Linked DNA regions of Persicobacter psychrovividus. The protein of the gene in region 1 interacts with the protein of each later gene in a pairwise test. Links are inferred from orthologs where the notes say so. Each region holds a gene or a part of one and is shown on either strand. Other genes may lie near its edges.

Region 1 (5,058 bases):
AGGTGATGGAGCAATAACGGGTAGCATCAGCGCATGCGCTGGTGTCTTCATGCGTCAGTGTTTGCATGGGTCGGTGTTTTTGTAGAGACGTTATTCTTAACGTCTCACATTTTTCGTGGAACAATCGTGAAACACGACAAAATCATTGATTAATAACCAATTGAAAAATATAGAAGCGCCGTGAAACATTGTGGAACGTTTATTTTTCTTGATAAATCGTAACATTAATGTTACATCTGATATTGCACCACGAAGTTTTATTTGGTCGCTATACGGGCCGACCTATGTGTCTGCCCGAATCATTAAGAGTATGGAATAGTTTGGATACACACATGGGTGCATCCATACAGCTAACAAAATAATCTCTTGCGTTAAATTGATAAATCTGAGTTGTGCAACAGCCACAATCTTACCCTCACCAATATTTAAACCTCGATTCTCCTTTGTTTAAGCATCTTTCTTATCTTTGTATTGGCGCAGTTTCGCCAATTTTCATTTCGAGGAGAATTTATGTTTTTAATATACGATACCGAGACCACCGGACTTCCAAAAAATTACAATGCACCGGTTACTGATCACGAAAACTGGCCAAGAATGGTACAGTTGGCTTGGCAGTTACACGATGAAAAAGGGAATTTGGTAGAGGTCAAAAACTTTATTGTCAAGCCCGAAGGATATTCGATTCCTTTCAATGCCACCAAAATTCACGGTATCACCACACAGCGTGCCGAGAAGCAGGGGATGCCTTTGGAGTATGTACTGAAAGAGTTTGAAGTCGCCCTTTCCAAGTCGCAGTTCTCGGTCGGACAAAACATTGAATTTGATATCAACATTGTTGGGGCGGAGCTGGATCGCAAAGGCATGGACACGGCGCAAATCCTTGACAAACCACAACTCGACACCAAGGATGAGGGTACGGAATACTGTCAGATTCCTGGTGGACGTGGCGGTAAATTCAAATGGCCGACGCTGACCGAACTGCACATGAAGCTGTTCGGTGAAGGCTTTGCCGAGGCGCACAATGCCTCTGCCGATGTGGAAGCCACCGCCCGCTGTTTCCTCGAAATGGTGCGTATTGGCCTCTATCCTGCCGAAAAACTCGGAACAACCGAAGATGTTGTTCATGCTTTTAAGGAAAATAATCCGAGCATGATCGAAGCCATTGGTCTGAACATCGAACCCTACAAACCCGATAATGTTGAGTTTGATGAGGAGGAAGATAGCGACAGCTCGGGCGTTGAGACCACCAAGGACATTGACCTGACCGATGTCCCTTTTGTACATCTTCACGTACACACCCAATTCTCTATTCTTTCGGCAACCTGCGATGTTCCGTCTTTGGTTGCCAAGACACAAGAGATGGGCATGCCTGCCGTGGCGATGACCGACCACGGTAACATGATGGGCGCTTTTCACTTTGTGCGCGCCGCACTGAAGGCCGATCTGAAACCAATCGTGGGTTGTGATTTTTATGTCGCACAGGAATACAAAAGACGTCAGTTTACCAAGGACAATCCCGACCGCCGTTTTCAGCAAACCTTGATTGCCAAAAACAAAGCGGGCTACCATAACCTGTCCAAATTGAGCTCTATCGCCTATGTGGACGGTTTGTATGCGGGTTATCCTCGTGTGGATAAAGACCTGATTGTTGAGTATAAAGAAAACCTGATCGCTACGACGGGTAACCTCAATGGCGAAATTCCTGACCTGATTCTGAATGTCGGCGAAGAGAAAGCCGAAGAAGCATTCCGCTGGTGGCATGGTCATTTTGGGGATGATTTTTATGTGGAATTGATGCGTCATGGTTTGGATGAAGAAGACCACGTCAATGAGGTGTTAATCGGTTGGGCAAAGAAATACGGCGTGAAGTATTTCGCCTCCAACAATGTCTATTATATCAATCAGGAGGGATCTGATGCCCACGACATTTTGTTGTGTGTGCGCGATGGCGAAAAGAAAGAAACCCCTATCGGTAGAGGTAGAGGTTACCGCTTTGGATTCCCGAATGATCAATTCTACCTGAAATCTCCGGAGGAAATGAAGGAGCTTTTCAAAGATCTTCCCGAGGCGATTGTTACCACCAATGAGATTTATGATAAAATAGAAGCTTATAAACTCGAGCGTGATGTATTGTTGCCTGCCTTCGACATTCCTGAACAATTCGTTAATGAAGAAGATGAAAAAGACGGCGGCAAGCGTGGGGAAAATGCCTATTTACGCCATTTGACTTACGAGGGTGCTTATAAGCGATGGGGCAAAGAACTCGATAAAGACATCATCGAACGCCTCGACTTTGAGTTGATGATTATCGAAAAGACGGGCTATCCTGGTTACTTCCTGATTGTGCAGGATTTCACCTCCGCAGCTCGTGATATGGGTGTATCCGTAGGGCCGGGTCGTGGTTCGGCGGCGGGTTCTGCCGTTGCCTATGCGATTGGAATTACGAATGTCGATCCGATTGAATATGATCTCCTTTTTGAGCGTTTCCTAAACCCTGACCGTGTATCCCTTCCCGATATTGATATTGACTTTGACGATGAAGGTCGTGGAAGAATCATCGATTGGGTAGTAGAGAAATATGGCCACAATCAGGTATCGCACATCATTACTTACGGTACGATGGCGGCCAAATCATCCATTCGTGATACCGCCCGTGTGATGGACTTGCCATTGCCCGAGGCCGACCGTATTGCGAAGCTGGTCCCTGATATCAAGCTGAAGAAGATGTTCGGCATGTCGCCTGAGCAGCTGAAGGACAAGTTAAATTCCGATCAGATGGAAATGGCAAGACAGCTCTTCGAGATCTCCAAACAACACGATATGACGGGCAATGTGCTGAACAAGGCCCGTGTGTTGGAAGGTTCGATGCGTAACACCGGTATTCACGCCTGTGGGATCATCATTACCCCTGACGACATCACCAAATTCATCCCTGTATCCACCGCCAAAGATGCCGACCTACTCGTTACGCAGTTCGACAACTCCGTGGTAGAGGATGCCGGTATGCTGAAGATGGACTTCTTGGGTTTGCGAACCCTTTCCATTATCAAGGATGCGATCAAGATCGTCAAGCAACGCCACAATGTGGACATCGATCCCGATGAAATTCCTTTGGATGATGAAAAGACTTATCAGCTGTATCAGAAAGGGGAAACCAACGGTACGTTTCAGTTTGAGTCCCCTGGGATGCAGAAGCACCTGCGCGCCCTGAAGCCCGATAAGTTCGCCGATTTGATTGCGATGAACGCCCTGTATCGTCCAGGACCTTTGGAGTATATCCCGAACTTTATTGCCCGTAAGCACGGCCGTGAAGACATTGCTTACGATTTGCCTGAAATGGAGAAATACCTTGCCGAGACTTATGGTATTACGGTTTATCAGGAGCAGGTAATGTTGTTGTCGCAGTTGTTGGCAGGGTTTACGAAAGGTGAGGCCGATATGCTGCGTAAGGCGATGGGTAAAAAGATCTTCGCTTTGCTGGAAAAGCTGAAGCCGAAATTCATTGACGGTGGTAAAGCCAATGGACACCCTGAGGATCGTCTGGAGAAAATCTGGAAAGACTGGGAAGCCTTTGCCGCCTATGCCTTTAACAAGTCCCACTCGACCTGTTATTCGGTGGTTGCCTTCCATACGGGTTATCTTAAGGCCAATTATCCGCCCGAATACATGGCATCGGTGCTGACCCACAACATGAACGACATCAAGAAGGTAACCTTCTTCATGGAGGAGTGTCAGCGCATGAAAATCCCTGTACTTGGCCCCGATGTGAACGAATCTTCTTTGAAATTCACCGTGAACGACCAAGGCGCGATCCGTTTCGGTATGGGTGCGATCAAAGGAGTAGGAGAGGCTGCGGTAGCCGCTATTGTTCGTGAGCGTGAGGAAAACGGTAAGTTCAATTCCATTTTTGAGTTCACCAAGCGGGTAGATTTGCGTGCCGTGAACAAGAAAGCGATGGAGTGTCTGGTATTGGGCGGAGGCTTCGATTCTTTCAACATTCCGCGTGCGGCTTATTTCCATTCGGAAACAGAAAAGGACATGTTGTTCTTTGAGAAAGCGGTGCGATATGGTCAGCGTCAGCAGGAGCAAGCCAAACAGGCACAGGTATCCATGTTTGGTGGAGATTCCGGTGTTGCCGAGCCCGAACCGCAGGCGCCCGTAGTGGAAGAATGGTCATCGATCACCAAGCTCAACAAAGAAAAAGAAGTGGTCGGCATCTATATTTCTGGCCATCCGCTTGATGATTATAAGCTCGAGCTCGATATGTTCTGTAATGCCAATTTGAGCATGTTGGATACACAGATGGAGGCATTGGCAGGACGTGGAGAGGTCTCCATTGGAGGATGTGTAACCGATTTTGCACACCGCTATACCAAAAAAGGGCAGCCTTTTGGTACCTTGACCATGGAAGATTATTCTGGCTCATTCACTTTCTTCCTTTTCGGTGAAGACTATGTGAAGTTCAAGCAATACCTTGAGATGGGTTGGTTCCTTTACCTGAAAGGAACGGTTCAGGCACGTCAGTGGGACCCAGGACGCATGGAATTCAAAATCCGAAATATTGAACTGTTGGGGAATATCCGAGATAAGCTGGCAAAAACAGTCTCCATCCAAATTGAAACCAAAGACATTTCAAATAATGTGATGGAAGGCATTAAGTTTGCAGCCCTGAAACATAAAGGGCACTGTAATCTGAAGTTCGTTATTAAAGATACTGAAGAGAATATTTCTATCGACATGATCTCAAGGAGTTTCCAGGTCAAGCCTGAAAATGAATTCTTTCAGAAGCTTGATGAAATCGATGAAATTACGTATTCTGTGCTCACCTAAGCCTTTAACATAACCCATTAATCAAAATCATGACTGATTCTGAACTGATAGAAAAATTTAGCCCATTAATTGAAGAGCAGCGGTTCCCTAATCAGTTGCCTGCTTCAGAAATTGATGAAATTACTGTGGTTGAGAACTATCAACCACAGCAAGGGAGGACTATCGGGGTGTTGGAAATATCTTTTATGGGAAATTTCTCTTCCCGAAAAGAGCTGAAAGCGCATGATG
Region 2 (3,033 bases), 2.7 Mb from region 1 along the record:
CATGGTTGCAGGTACTGCTCGTAGTATGGGTCTTAAAGTAGAAGGAACTGCTCCTTGGGAAGCGTAAAAATTAGGAACAATGGCGAGATTAACTAAGAAAAGAAAAGAAGCCTTGGCTAAATTTGATAGAGAGCAGGAATACTCTTTGTCTCAAGCTACTTCACTTGTTAAGGAAATCACATTCACAAAATTTGCTGCTTCTGTAGATATCGACGTTCGTTTGGGCGTAGATCCTCGTAAAGCTGATCAAATGGTTCGTGGTGTTGTTGCTCTTCCTCACGGTACTGGTAAAGAAGTACGTGTACTTGCTTTGGTATCACCAGAGAAAGAAGAAGAAGCAAAAGCTGCAGGTGCTGATTTCGTAGGTATGGATGAGTTCATCAAGAAAATCGAAGGTGGTTGGACTGATATGGACGTCATCATCACAATGCCTACTGTTATGGCTAAAATCGGTCGTTTAGGTCGTGTGTTAGGTCCTCGTGGCTTGATGCCAAACCCTAAAGCTGGTACGGTAACAATGGATGTTGCTAAAGCGATTAAGGAAGTGAAAGCTGGTAAAATTGACTTTAAAGTTGATAAAACTGGTATCATTCATACTTCTATCGGTAAAAGCTCATTTACTCCAGAGCAAATCGAAGAAAATGCACTTGAGTTGTTGAATACGCTTTCTAAAATGAAGCCTTCTTCAGCAAAAGGGACTTACTTCAAGTCGATCAGCATCTCTTCTACGATGAGCCCAGGTATTAAAGTTGATAAAAATAGCGTAGCTGGATTGTAATTATGAATAGAGAAGAAAAAATTCAGATCATTAATGACCTGACTGCAAAGTTGAAAGAAAACAATGTCTTCTACATTACAGATGCAGCTGGGCTAAGCGTGGCCGACGTAAATAATTTGCGTCGCGCATGTTTCAACCAAGGAGTTGAGTACAAATTGTACAAAAACACTTTTATTCAGAAAGCATTAGAGAACTTAGGTGCTGATGTTTCTGAATTTACTAACGGCGCTGTATTCGCAGGTCAGTCTGGCATTATGTTTGCCAGTGAAGAGACTGCTTCAGTACCGGCTAAAGTAATCAAAGAATTTAGAAAAACGAATGAGAAACCGATCCTTAAAGGTGCTTCCATCGATTTCGATCTGTTCGTTGGTGATAATAATGTTGATACATTAAGCAAGCTTAAATCTAAGGCTGAACTTATCGGTGAGGTTATTGGATTGCTTCAATCTCCTGCTAAAAACGTTATCTCTGCACTTCAATCAGGTGGAGACAACTTGGCGGGTATCATCAAAACCCTTTCTGAACGTTAATAAAGATTTTAAAAAAACAATTTTAATTTAATACAAAGATGGCAGATCTTAAAGAATTCGCAGAACAGCTAGTAAACCTATCCGTTAAAGACGTTAACGAATTAGCTGAAATCCTAAAAGAGGAATATGGTATCGAGCCTGCAGCTGCTGCAGCTCCTGTAATGGTAGCTGGTGCTGGTGAAGGTGACGCTGCTGCTGAGAAAACTGAGTTCGACGTAGTGTTGAAAGCAGCTGGCGCAGCTAAATTGAAAGTAGTTAAAGCGGTTAAAGAATTGGCTGGTCTTGGCTTGAAAGAAGCTAAAGAAGTAGTTGATGGCGCTCCATCTACAATCAAAGAAGGAATCTCTAAAGACGAAGCTGAAGCACTTAAGAAAGAATTGGAAGCTGTAGGTGCAGAAGTAGAGTTGAAATAAGATACACTCTGAATTTTGAAATGTCTAGCGTACGCGGGCAATTCGAAATTTATTTGACCGGGCTTATCATAGTCCGGTCTTTTGCCGTTTATGCACATTTTGACTAAATTAAGCATAGACGAATCATTTTCCCGGATTCTCTCCTTTTCCAGTTTATCATTTAAATCTTACTGCCTTGGCTATTCAAACTGAAAGAAAAAGTTTCGCGTCGATTAAACACGTAATTGACTATCCTGACTTTCTGGATGTTCAACTTAAGTCGTTCAGGGACTTTTTCCAAATCGATACGCCTGCCGAAAAACGCGAGAATGAAGGCCTTTACAAGGTTTTTCAAGAAAATTTCCCGATTAGCGACAGCCGTGAGAACTTCGTTTTGGAGTTTGTGGATTACATGATTGATCCACCAAAATATACGGTTGACGAAAGTATCGACAGAGGACTAACCTACTCTGTGCCGCTAAAAGCGAAATTGCGTCTTTCTTGCAACGATGAGGACAACGAGGACTTCGAAACGCTTGAGCAGGAAGTGTTTTTGGGTAACATCCCATACATGACCGAAAAAGGCTCATTCGTTATTAACGGAGCTGAACGCGTTATCGTATCGCAATTACACCGTTCTCCTGGTGTATTCTTCGCACAGTCGAAGCACACCAATGGTACTACATTGTATTCGGCACGAATTATCCCATTCAAGGGATCATGGATCGAGTTTGCAACAGACGTAAATAACGTGATGTTCGCTTACATCGACCGTAAAAAGAAATTTCCCGTAACAACACTGTTACGAGCTATTGGCTACGGATCGGATAAGGAGATTTTGGATCTCTTTGGTCTTTCCGAAGAGGTAGAAGCTAAAAAGGCGCCATTGCAGAAGGTGGTTGGCCGTAAGTTAGCCGCTCGTGTATTGCGTTCATGGACGGAAGACTTCGTAGATGAGGACACTGGGGAGGTTATCTCTATTGACCGTAACGAAGTGATTTTCGAACGCGACCACGTCATTAGTGAGGAAGATATTGAAGATATCGTTGATTCAGGTCAGGATGCAATCGTATTGCACCGCGATGATGTAAACATTGCGGAATTCCAGATCATTCATAATACCCTTCATAAAGATCCATCAAACTCAGAGAAAGAAGCGGTAGAGCAGATCTATCGTCAGTTGCGTAATTCTGATGCTCCAGATGAAGCAACCGCTCGTGAGATTATTCATAATTTGTTCTTCTCAGACAAGCGTTATGACTTGGGTGAGGTAGGACGTTATCGTATTAACCGTAAGCTGAAGATTAATGAATCTTTGGACATGCGAGTTTTG
Region 3 (3,140 bases), 2.5 Mb from region 1 along the record:
ACTCGGCAAAATGGCCATGAAAATTCGGGTGATTTCAGAAGATGGCTTCGGTCTTTCGGCAAGTCAGTGTTTCAACCGATGGATCTTCAGAATTATTGATTTGCAAATCTCACAAGGGGCTGTGGCTGTTACTTCCATCGCCCTGACGGCGAAAAACAAAAGGCTTGGCGACATCTCTGCAGGCACCATTGTGATCAAAGACAAATATGACAAAGGGCCGATTATGAGCAATACTGCATTTAACGCCAACTATCTTCCCGTTTATGAAGAAGCCGCCCTGCTGACCAATACGCAGGCCAACATTATCCAGCGCGTACTCGCCATGCCCGAAGGCAACACCAGCAAAGACCTGAATAAAAATATGCTGGCAAAACAGATCGGCAAAACATTCAGCATGCCCGATGACACCTTAAAAAGACCTGATTTCCTTGACGTATTTTTGGAAGACTACTATTTTTTCTGTTGGGAAATCGCCCAAAACCAACAACAATCCGAAGCGGCTTAAACCAATTCCGAACATTGCCGAACATCCCTAAAGGCCAATGGGTGCTATTTACGCTTCCCGCTGAATTTATTTTACATTTCCATAAAATCAGTCTATCTTCGCCCTAATGGAAAAATTTGTTGTCTCTGCCCGAAAATATCGCCCGGCCACCTTTGATAGTGTTGTCGGCCAAAAGCACATCACAACGACGTTGATCAATGCGATTAACAACAACCACCTTGCGCAGGCTTTCTTATTCTGCGGACCAAGAGGGGTGGGTAAAACTACCTGTGCGCGTATTTTAGCAAAGACAATCAACTGTACTGATCGGCAGGAAAATGGGGAAGCCTGCGGGAAATGTGATTCCTGTACCTCATTTCAGAACAACGCCTCTTTCAATGTTCATGAGCTCGATGCGGCCTCCAACAACTCCGTGGATGACATCCGTAACCTCGTAGAACAGGTACGCTACGCACCACAGTCGGGGCAGTATAAGGTGTATATTATTGATGAGGTGCACATGCTCTCCAATCAGGCGTTTAATGCCTTTCTGAAGACCCTCGAAGAGCCGCCATCGTATGCCATTTTCATTTTGGCAACCACCGAAAAGCACAAAATTATTCCGACCATTCTCTCTCGTTGTCAGATCTTTGATTTCAACCGCATTACTGTGGGCGACATGACAAGCCACCTGATGAATATTGCCGAAAAAGAAAGTATTGATGCTGAGGATGAAGCCCTGCACCTGATTGCCCAAAAGGCGGATGGTGCCTTGCGTGACGCCCTCTCGATCTTTGACCTGGTCTGTACTTTTGCCGCAGGAGAAAAGGTTACTTATAAGAATACCGTGGACAACCTCCACGTACTCGATTATGACTATTACTTCAAAATTGTAGACCTCTGCCTCGCAGAAAATCATCCGGAAATCCTGATTACCTTCGATGAAATTCTTCGCAAAGGTTTTGATGGCCATAATTTTATTATCGGATTGGCGGAACACCTGCGCAACCTGATGGTTTGCCGCGACAAACAAACGGTACAACTCCTTGAAGTATCAGAAACCGTGCAGGAGAAATACCGCAGCCAGGCGATGGAGGCTCCAATCTCTTTCCTTTTAAGCGGACTGAATTTACTCAGCAATTGCGACCTGCAGTATAAAGCGGCAAAAAACCAGCGGCTACATGTAGAGCTTTGCCTGATGAAGCTTGCCCATCTGAATGCGGCCATTACCCTGAGCCGTGCGGCAGCAGCCGTTGAAAAAAAAAAAGCTGAATTAAGGGCCGCAAACCCAAAGCCGGCAACGGCAACGGCAAAAAGTAGCAGCAACAAGCTGGCGGCTCCAAAATCTACCAATACGGTACAGGAGCCTACGCCAAAGCCTATTGCCCAAAGTGCACAAACGGCGCCCAAGCCGGTGGCAAAACCTGCAGCACAGACGCCCCCACCGCTTGGCCGTCCAAGCATCGCTACACGCCCTACCACCATCGGTAATGCCCAAAAGCCTGGAGGAATGCCCTCTTTTGCTGACCTGAAAGCACGTGTTCAGCAAAAGTCCACACAACAGGAAAATCAGCAGGAACAAACAGAAAACCAACAAACGGCCGAACTGCAAAATCGCCCTTTTACCGTTCAGGATGTTGAAAAAGCCTGGAATTTGTTCAGTGAGCAGCTCCGCCATGAAAACAACCAGACTGCTTTGAGTGTGATGCACCAAAAATGGGCTCTTGAAGGCACGGTCCTCAAATTGCAGCTCTCGAGTGTTTTGCAGCAAGATTTACTGGAAAAATTCCGAATGGAGTTGGTGCAGTTCATGAAACTGAAACTCGACAACAGCAACTTCAAACTTGAGGTGAATATTGTAGAAGGGGAAACCAGAAAAATGATCTACACCCCGAAGGAAAAGTACGTTCACCTGATGGAAAAATACCCCGAGCTGGATAAATTCCGTGAGTTTTTGAATCTTGATTTCGACATGTAATCATCGCCTTGCCATTGGCAAATCAGTAAGCCAGCATAACACCGCTATCAGCGCAGTCGGCACGAAAATCATTCAGCGAATCCCCCTGAAGTGGGTTCCCCTTCAGGTTCAGCCATAAATATTTAATCGATTGTTTCTGCCACCCTGGCGTTGGCCGCTGATCAATCCTGTTAAAAGACAAATCGCAGCGCACAAGGTTTTTAAAATCAAAAACCTCTACCGGAAAGTGTTCAAAAGCATTACTTTCCAACTGAAGCCCTGTCAGCTTATCCATATTTTTGGCGGATAAGGATAAGGTGTAAAGTTTATTGTGCGATAAATCCAGCCGTTGCAAAAGGGGCAAAAAAGCAATGCCGCCCAGGTCATCTTTCAACTGATTATAACTCAAATCAAGATCCGTGAGCGATTTCATGGCCTCGAAACCATTTGCTGGCAGGCGGTCAAGTTCATTAAAAGACAGGTTGAGGGATTTCAGTTTGGCCATTCGCAAAGCAACCTGAGGAAATGCATGCAACTCATTCCCCTTCAGGTTAAGGTACTGCAAACTGCCCAGCGCCATCATTCTGCCCGAAAGCAACTCATCAGAAATTTTGTTGGAAGATAAATCAAGGGAAATCAACTTAGGAAGCTGCTCGAAATTATCGGGCAAATCGGCCATGTCATTCTTTGACAATGACA

The links.
Region 2: the proteins of dnaE (region 1) and rplL interact in binary tests that used the Escherichia coli proteins (3 or more experiments, as listed by UniProt). The link is inferred for Persicobacter psychrovividus from one-to-one orthologs.
Region 3: the proteins of dnaE (region 1) and AABK40_RS11020 interact in binary tests that used the Escherichia coli proteins (3 or more experiments, as listed by UniProt). The link is inferred for Persicobacter psychrovividus from one-to-one orthologs.

The regions. Positions count from the first base shown.
Region 1 is NZ_AP025292.1:105,827-110,884, reverse strand. Bases 126-5,030 are described here. They hold dnaE (DNA polymerase III subunit alpha), read left to right. Parts: upstream 126-510; coding sequence 511-4,830; downstream 4,831-5,030. Other genes in these bases: AABK40_RS00440 (hypothetical protein), read left to right, coding at 4,860-5,030. Also shown: AABK40_RS00450 (SRPBCC family protein), read left to right, coding at 1-17; more of AABK40_RS00440, read left to right, coding at 5,031-5,058. UniProt on the Escherichia coli protein: DNA polymerase III is a complex, multichain enzyme responsible for most of the replicative synthesis in bacteria. This DNA polymerase also exhibits 3' to 5' exonuclease activity. The alpha chain is the DNA polymerase catalytic subunit.
Region 2 is NZ_AP025292.1:2,801,859-2,804,891, reverse strand. The notes cover bases 154-3,033. They hold rplL (50S ribosomal protein L7/L12), read left to right. Parts: upstream 154-1,346; coding sequence 1,347-1,721; downstream 1,722-3,033. Other genes in these bases: rpoB (DNA-directed RNA polymerase subunit beta), read left to right, coding at 1,897-3,033; rplJ (50S ribosomal protein L10), read left to right, coding at 781-1,308; rplA (50S ribosomal protein L1), read left to right, coding at 154-778. In the rest of the region: rplK (50S ribosomal protein L11), read left to right, coding at 1-67; more of rplA, read left to right, coding at 80-153. UniProt on the Escherichia coli protein: The binding site for several of the GTPase factors involved in protein synthesis (IF-2, EF-Tu, EF-G and RF3). Is thus essential for accurate translation.
Region 3 is NZ_AP025292.1:2,601,835-2,604,974, forward strand. Bases 50-3,036 are described here. They hold AABK40_RS11020 (DNA polymerase III subunit gamma/tau), read left to right. Parts: upstream 50-611; coding sequence 612-2,462; downstream 2,463-3,036. Other genes in these bases: AABK40_RS11015 (RDD family protein), read left to right, coding at 50-505; AABK40_RS11025 (leucine-rich repeat domain-containing protein), read right to left, coding at 2,485-3,036. In the rest of the region: more of AABK40_RS11015, read left to right, coding at 1-49; more of AABK40_RS11025, read right to left, coding at 3,037-3,140. UniProt on the Escherichia coli protein: Part of the beta sliding clamp loading complex, which hydrolyzes ATP to load the beta clamp onto primed DNA to form the DNA replication pre-initiation complex.